2 regions of the Phocaeicola sartorii JCM 17136 genome follow, and region 2 is predicted to be linked to the other one. Evidence: riboswitches for the same ligand, from Rfam matches in the RefSeq annotation. Region 2 holds a riboswitch; the other holds the start of a gene.
What was found. Region 2 has a riboswitch for cobalamin ahead of ACYQ0C_RS15245 (Arm DNA-binding domain-containing protein). Riboswitches for the same ligand answer to the same signal wherever they lie in the genome.
Positions count from the first base shown of each region.

Region 1 (4,340 bases), on a different contig from region 2:
CCCTGTTTCCTGGCTTCAAACGCTTTCGGATAAAGGATACGGATACTGTCTATCTGCAATTTGGCCTCATTAAAGTTCTCTTTTTCCAACGCCGCCTCAGCCTTACGCAAATTTTCTTGCGCTTTCTTCTCGCCGCCATCATCGCAACCGGCCAGCAACAAGGCAAATAATGCTACTAATCCTATCTTTTTCATGTACTTGATCGTTTTATATGCAGGCAAAAATACAATTTAATTGCGTGATTTCTCCTTATCCTGCGCAAAAAATCGTAAATTTGCCCCTCTTTAAGATGAATATGGAACTAAAAGAACATTTTAATAATAAGATATTCAAGTTAATCTCCGAGACGGCAGACGAATTGGGATTGGAATGTTACGTTGTAGGAGGTTATGTACGAGATATATTTCTGGAACGCCCCTCGAAGGATATAGATGTCGTAGTGGTAGGAAGCGGAATTGAAATGGCACAGGCCTTCGGCAAGAAGCTGGGGCGCGGAGCACACGTTTCTGTTTTTAAAAACTTCGGCACGGCACAAGTTAAATACCATGATACGGAAGTGGAGTTTGTCGGCGCCCGCAAGGAGTCGTACAGCCATGACAGCCGCAAGCCCGTAGTAGAAGACGGCACCTTGGAGGATGACCAGAACCGACGCGATTTCACGATCAACGCCATGGCGGTGTGTCTGAACAAAGCACGTTTCGGTGAGTTGGTAGACCCTTTTAACGGTCTGGACGATTTGAAAGAGAGAACCATCCGCACGCCACTGGACCCGGACATTACTTTCAGTGACGACCCGCTCCGCATGATGCGTTGTGTCCGGTTTGCCACACAACTGAATTTCTATATTGACGACACCACTTTCGAAGCACTGTCACGCAACAAGGAACGCATTCATATTATCTCCAAAGAGCGCATCGCCGACGAGCTGAACAAGATCCTGCTCGCCCCCATACCGTCCAAAGGCTTTATAGAGCTGGACCGCTGCGGACTGCTGCCTTTGATTTTTCCCGAACTGGTGGCGCTGCAAGGAGTGGAAACCCGGAACGGGCGTGCCCATAAGGACAACTTCTATCATACCCTGGAAGTTGTGGACAATATCTCCAAACATACCGACAACCTATGGCTGCGTTGGGCCACGCTGTTGCATGACATAGGCAAACCACGCACCAAACGCTGGGAGCCGCGCATAGGCTGGACTTTCCATAACCATAACTTCATCGGTGAAAAAATGATTCCGGACATCTTCCGCAAGATGAAACTGCCCATGAACGAGAAAATGAAATATGTCCAGAAACTGGTCAGCCTGCACATGCGCCCCATTGTTATCGCAGATGATGTGGTGACCGATTCCGCCGTTCGGCGTCTGCTTTTTGAAGCCGGGAATGACATTGACGACCTGATGATGCTGTGCGAAGCGGACATCACGTCAAAAAATGAAGCACGAAAACAAAAATTCCTGGACAACTTCAAACTGGTACGCCAGAAGCTGAAAGACCTGGAGGAAAAAGACCGGATACGCAACTTCCAACCTCCGGTGGACGGAGAAGAAATCATGCGGATATTCGACCTGCAGCCCTGCCGCGAGATAGGCAGTCTGAAAAGTTCCATCAAGGACGCCATACTGGATGGCATCATTCCTAATGAACATGACGCTGCTTTAGAATACATGCTGAAGAAAGCGAAAGACATGGGATTAACCCCGAAAAACTTATAGGAAATTGGCTATACACTATACCCAAGGAGAGGAATGGGCCAATACCCTGTCGCACGGTGCTGGTATCCTGATAGGTATCATCGGAGGCGGTTATCTGCTGCTTGCCGCCATGAAAAGCGGCAACGCGTGGGCAGCAGGCGGCATGTGGCTTTATCTATTCGGTATGCTGTCGTCCTATATCAGCTCCACCTGGTATCATGCCAGTAAGCCGTCCCCTCACCGCGAGGTGTTACGCAAATTCGATCATGCTTCGATTTATCTGCATATCGCAGGAAGCTATTCTCCCATCATGCTGACAGTCTTACGGGAAGTTGGTGGTTGGGGATGGGGAATCCTTAGTTTCGTATGGTTGTGTGCTCTTGCCGGAATCATTCTATGTTTTGGTAACCTGAAAGAGCACAGCAACCTGGAAACTCTTTGTTATATAGCCATGGGATGCAGCATTTTTGTAGGTTTCAAGCCTCTCTGCCAACATGTACCTCCTGTTTTCATTTATTGGCTGATCGGCGAAGGAGTGTCTTACATCACTGGCGCTGTCTTTTATTCCTTCCCCAAATTGCCTTATATGCACTCCGTTTTCCATCTGTTTGTATTGGGAGGAACGATCTGCCACATGATGGCATTATGGTACATTTTATAACCTTCCCATCTTCAACAAGTTATCCGTGTTGGAAAACTTTTATTCATTTTTTAAACAGAAAGTTTCCCAAAAAGTTATACCTTTGCAACCGTCCGACAAGGTGAAGTTAACCACTTCTAAGAGGGAATGCCGTGAAAATCAGCAACAGTACCCGCTGCTGTAATTCTCATTGAGCTGAAACAATATGCCACTACAAAAACATTTGCGGGAAGGCGTTTCAAGGGAGAGATAAGTCAGAAAACCTGCCTGAAAGGACAGCCAAGTTTTTTTTATTAACAATTAATTTTTCCAACAATGAATTACGCTGAGATTTGTATTATCAAGCGGGATGGAAAGCGGGAAGACTTTTCCATCAGTAAAATTAAAAATGCAATCGGCAAGGCATTCCATGCCTCCGGAATTGACAATGAGGACAAACTGATTGCTGAAATCACCATGCGGGTTATCAGCAATTTTGCATCTCCAACCATCAGTGTGGAAGAGATTCAGGACCTGGTAGAAAAGGAACTGATGAAAGTACGTCCCGAAGTGGCCAAGAAATACATCATTTATCGCGAATGGCGGAATACGGAACGCGACCGTAAAACGCAAATGAAGCACATCATGGACGGCATCGTAGCCATTGACAAGAATGATGTCAACCTGAGCAATGCCAATATGTCCAGCCATACTCCCGCCGGACAGATGATGACTTTTGCCTCGGAAGTTACAAAAGACTATACCTATAAATATCTGTTGCCTAAAAAATATGCCGAAGCACATCAATTGGGCGACATACATATACATGACCTGGATTACTATCCCACCAAGACTACCACTTGTATCCAATATGATCTGGAAGATCTGTTCGAGCGCGGCTTCCGCACCAAGAACGGAAGTATCCGCACCCCCCAGTCTATTCAAAGTTATGCCACTCTGGCCACTATCATATTCCAGACAAATCAGAACGAGCAGCACGGCGGTCAGGCTATTCCCGCTTTCGACTTCTTTATGGCGGAAGGGGTACGGAAGACATTCCGCAAACATCTGAAAACTTTAACCGAATTTTATATAGAAGTAGAAGGAAAAGAACCCGGAACAGAAGCCCTCAAGAAAATTGAAGAGAAAGCGTATGCCATGACACGCAAAGATACACATCAGGCCATGGAAGGATTCATCCACAACCTGAACACCATGCATTCGCGAGGTGGGAATCAAGTGGTGTTCAGCTCCATCAATTATGGAACAGACACCTCCCCCGAAGGGCGCATGGTCATAGAGGAACTGCTGAAAGCCACCATCGAAGGTCTGGGTACCCGTGGCGAAGTCCCCGTCTTCCCCATACAGATATTCAAGATCAAAGACGGTGTATCTTACTCCGAAGAGGATTACAAAAAAGCCATGGAGAACTTTGAAGCGGCACTGGAAGGCAAAATGGAATTCCAGGCTCCCAATTTCGACTTGTTCCTGAAAGCTTGCCGCACCACCGCCAAAGCCCTATTCCCCAATTTCATGTTTTTGGATACTCCTTATAATAAAAATGAGAAATGGGACATCAATGACCCCAAACGTTACCGCTATGAACTGGCGACTATGGGATGCCGTACCCGTGTTTACGAGAATGTAGCAGGCGAGAAAGGCTCATTAGGACGCGGGAATCTGTCATTCACCACCATGAATATGCCCCGGCTGGCCATCGAAGCACGCATCAAGGCGGAAAGTCTGGAAGAATCAGGCAAGAAAGAAGCCATAGAAAGAAAAGCGAAAGAAATCTTCATAGAAAGTGTACATGCTTTGTCCGGACTGATCGCCGAACAACTGTATGCACGCTACCAGTATCAACGTACAGCCCTGGCACGCCAATTCCCATTCATGATGGGAAATGATGTGTGGAAAGGCGGAGGAAAACTTTCCCCCAATGACCAAGTGGGAGATGTATTACGCCAAGGCACCTTGGGCATAGGTTTCATAGGCGGACACAATGCCATGATGGCTCTTTATGGAGAA
Region 1 covers NZ_BAAIFW010000006.1:379,416-383,755, forward strand. Annotated here, with positions in the region: gene ACYQ0C_RS18595 (hypothetical protein) at 1-194, opposite strand, end outside; gene ACYQ0C_RS18600 (CCA tRNA nucleotidyltransferase) at 212-1,714, shown strand; gene trhA (PAQR family membrane homeostasis protein TrhA) at 1,719-2,354, shown strand; cobalamin riboswitch at 2,436-2,618, shown strand; gene ACYQ0C_RS18610 (anaerobic ribonucleoside triphosphate reductase) at 2,649-4,340, shown strand, end outside.
Region 1: it holds a riboswitch for cobalamin, as region 2 does, so the genes downstream of both, ACYQ0C_RS18610 (anaerobic ribonucleoside triphosphate reductase) here and ACYQ0C_RS15245 (Arm DNA-binding domain-containing protein) in region 2, are expected to answer to the same signal.

Region 2 (4,340 bases):
AATCTTAACCCAATCACCAAGAATATTTAAGAATTTTCTTAATATAAAATTTTCTATAGATATTCATAATAGTCACCCTTTGTTATTTAACAAACTAATAATAGAAAGATATAATATAAATGATAATATCTTACATATATTATATAATAATCTTTCTAATATAGATAACTCTTACTGTTCTGTTAGTAAACAAGTATGTAATTTATTGATAAATAATGGAATACGAAAAGAAAAAATTGCAAATATCCCCAATGATATTTGGGAATACATTTATAATACTTCAAAGGGGATATTTTGGGATGATTTTACGAGATTGGACGAGTTTAAACGATTATTACGTTCTGACATTAAAGTAACGCTATTCCGTGAAGTCTTTTATTCTAAGACACTGACGACAAAAGGAAAAGATTTTGCCAAGTCATTTAAAAAGAAATATCCAAGTGTTTATAAATTGGTGAAGGAAAGTAAAAGAGAAGACCGTACTTTCTTGGCTAACCAAATGATGCGCATTGAAAGTGATATATTCAGGAGTACATTAATCAAACTGTACGCCAAACGATTTAAAGTGCTGACAATACATGATGCAATTGTAGTCTTAGATACGAAAGTTAACGACCAATGTACTCCTGAACTCGTGCAGTCAATCATAGAAAAAGAGTATCAACGTGTCGGCTTGTTTCCCAATGTATCAGTTGACTATTATTCAACGGAGAATGTGGTAAAAGAACTAAAGCAAGAGGAGCAAGACATAAAAGAAATAAATCAATTGATAGATAGTTTTGAAGTGATAGCCAAAGACGAATCCCACCCAAGGTGTCAAACTTGCAGAGACATAATAAACGAATTGGAAGATGGGACATCAGAAATTTATATCAACCATGCAACAAATGAATTTGTGTGGCACAAAATTTTCAATTAGCAGACAAAGTGTTTAGAAACTTGTTTTCACTTTGAAAGGAAGTCATTTTTGCGGAGAAAATTTACAAAAAAAGGAACTACTCGTTGGCAATTTAGCCCCCCCCTTCCTCCAAAGAGGGGTAACTAAGAGAGGGGTTACGGTGGTATCTGTACTTATGATTGATTTTCCCAAGAACCTTCAATCGTTTCTTCTTGTCTTGGTTGATTCTCCCAAGAACTTTCAATCGCTTCTTCTTGTATTGGTTCATTTTCCCATATTCTTAAGTTTGATTCAACTTTTCTTTTTATATTAAAATCGCCTAAATATGATTTCTCTAATGTTTTTAAATCATGTCCTGCCATGTTTGCAATTTCCTCTAATGTTGCTCCTTTATCATTCAGAACATTTAAAGCCGTATGTCGTGCAGCATAGTATGTAATCCTTTTTTCTGTTAGCGAAGTTGGTGCATTATGGATGGTTGCAATGTAATCATTTAGCGCATCGGCTAAAGTGTTCCAATAATTAGACATTCTGCTATATATTTGCTTCTTACTTAATTGAGAGTAAGTTTTTTTGTCGAATACGTTTAAAATGAAATCGTCTTCTTTTTTTTTGAAACCTACCTCATCATAATAATAGGGATATAATAGGGAATCAATAATATAACAAGGTAATTTAATATTAACTTCTCTTTTTGTCTTTTGTCTCAATAATTGTACTGAATAATATTCAATGATTTGGTTTTTGGTATTATATTCTTTCATATATTGAGAATCTTTAATTCTTGTGTAATCAAGTGGCATTTTTTTGTATTGCTTGCGTTTTAAGTCTTTCATTCGTAAATATGATAAGTCAATAGGGGCTAATCCGTCAAATGCAACCATGATTAAAAAGATATTTATCGCATTAAAATAGCTATTATTATTAAAGGTGTACGGCTCATTTAGCCAATTATTTAAATGTTCATTTGTACCAATATTATACAAATGTTGAAGAAAGGTAAATCCTTCAAGGTCTAATGTCCTTTTTTCAATGATGCTTGTATAGGCTCTCTTATTATAAGATATTGGTTTATAATATAGAATATGCCCCTCTGTAAATCCCCAATTATATGTTGTAATAAATCGTTTGATTAATTCTTTAGCTTGTTTGACTCCTTTGCTTTTTAAGTTTTCTTCTAAGGTTGCAAACCATGTTTTGTTGATTGATTTAATTGCGATTTCATTCCCATAGATTTTAATCAAAGCATTTTTTAATTGTCTATATTTTCTTGCACTACCTTCCTCGTATGTTTGTATTTTGGCATCAAGTAAATCAAAGAAATTAGTGTATATTGGAATAGTCTCGTTATCGTCAATTTCATTATATATAGCTGTAATTTCTTCATGGGATGCGAGAAGGTCTAAGTCGTATGGACGATTGATTGTATCGAACTCTGTCACTCTTTGTAAGATTCGTAGATATTCGTCATTGACAATTTTATTTTTCTCTTTATATTTTTTGTCTTGACACTTAACAGCAAGTTTTTCTTTATTCCAATATTCGGCTTTGGTAGAAACTCCCGTCATTACTAATTTGGCTTTTTTATGGTGGATTCTAATGGCGATAGGGTGTTCTCCATTCGCTAATGTTTTACTTTTGAATAACTCTTTTCTGACTTTCATAATCCTATTTTTCGGGGTTCAATTTTATTTTGGTTTAAAGTTGGTTTAAACTTTTATGGTTTAAACCGAGTGATTTTAACTATTGGCAAAAATAGGAATAAATTCTGTAATATGCAATATAACAGTTTGTTATAAATGAAAAATGCCAACGTGATTCCCATCAAATTGGCACTCAAATAAACTTGGCAGAGTTTACTTTAAAATAAATGTTCTTTTTACCTGATATTCTTTTCCGGACAGTGAAACGGAGAAAATAGCGGATGTGATTAAAGGCATCCCTTACGTTCAGTGTTCCAAGCTCTTTCCTCGAAAGCTTCAGATTTGATAAATGCACAGGCAGGTCTTCTGACTCGTTTCCGCTATAAGCACCTTCCCGGAAATTATCCCAGTGGTTATTGGCATTTTGCTTATGCGTTTAGTGAAACATACAGCAGCGGGACTGTTCAGGATTCTCACCTTGATTCCCTTTTAATCATTCACCTCGGAGGGGAGATAAATGAACCGATGCATCGCAAAGATACAGTTTATATTTAAGAAAACAATTATCTTTCTTTATTTTTTAGAGTCTGTTTAAATTTTGAAGAAATTTTAGAAACAGGTTCTTGGCATCTTCTCATTCTTTGCTCAGTGTAAATATGAATTCCAGTCCTCCACCGGGGGTATTTTTGGCAAAAATTGTTCCGCCATGCAGAATGACTGCGTTTTTTACAATGGCCAGTCCCAGTCCGGTACCGCCCAGTTTGCGTGAACGCCCTTTGTCCACCCGGTAGAAGCGCTCGAACAAACGGCTTAGATGTTCGGGGCCCACTCCTACGCCTGTGTCCGAGAAACTGAAATAGTAAAAACGTTCGTCTTCGCGGAAACAGCGGATGGTTATGGAAATATGAGTTCCTGCGTATGCAATGGCGTTGTCCGTCAGATTCCGGAAGATGGAGTACAGCAGGGAGGAATTGCCTTGTACGGTCAGTCCTTCAGGCAGCATATTGTGGGCAGTGATCTTCTTTTCTTCCAGTTCTAAAGTTACTTCGTTCAGGATATTCCGCATCATGATGGTGAGGCTTACCGGTTCTGTCTCGATCATGTTCGGAGCTTCTTCCATGCGGGTGAGTACGGAGATATCCCGTAACAGATGTGCCAGCCGGTTACTTTGTGCATAGCTTCTCTCCAGAAAAGCATTGATTTTCTCACGGGGCAGGGTAGGGTTGTTTACTATGGTTTCCAGATATCCCTGTATGCTGCTTACGGGGGTTTTCAACTCGTGGGCAATATTCTGTGTCAGCTGTTTTTTCAGCAGTGCCTGTTCTTGTTCCTGAGTGATGTCATTGATGGAAATTTCAAAGCTGTCATCTTGAAAGATAATGCATTCCACGGCAAAGATACGTCCGTTCTTGTCTATGTTCAATGACATCCGTTTCTCTTCTTTGCCGATACTGCGTTCTCTGTTTTTTGTAATGAAACGGGTGATGGGCTGCAATTCGGGGATGGAGAAGATTTCTTCCGTAGAACTCAGATTCTTGTCCGAGATGAGGTTGGCATATTGTGTGAACAGGTTATTTACCAGAATCTCCTCTTTGCGGTGGTTGAACACACCCAAACCTTCGTGCGAGATCTGGAGGTGGGTAATCAGTTTTTCGCGTTCGATATATAAATCTTCTTTTGCCTGATGCAGACGTTTGTAAATCTGAATAATATGTTGGGATATCTCGCCCAGTTCGTTTTTGGGAAAGGCATCCTGCATATCAGTGTCTATCGGTTCGTTGCGGTCGGCTTTCATGGCG
Region 2 covers NZ_BAAIFW010000005.1:3,553,569-3,557,908, reverse strand. Annotated here, with positions in the region: gene ACYQ0C_RS15250 (hypothetical protein) at 1-919, shown strand, start outside; gene ACYQ0C_RS15245 (Arm DNA-binding domain-containing protein) at 1,072-2,562, opposite strand; cobalamin riboswitch at 2,881-3,083, opposite strand; gene phoR (two-component system sensor histidine kinase PhoR) at 3,176-4,340, opposite strand, start outside.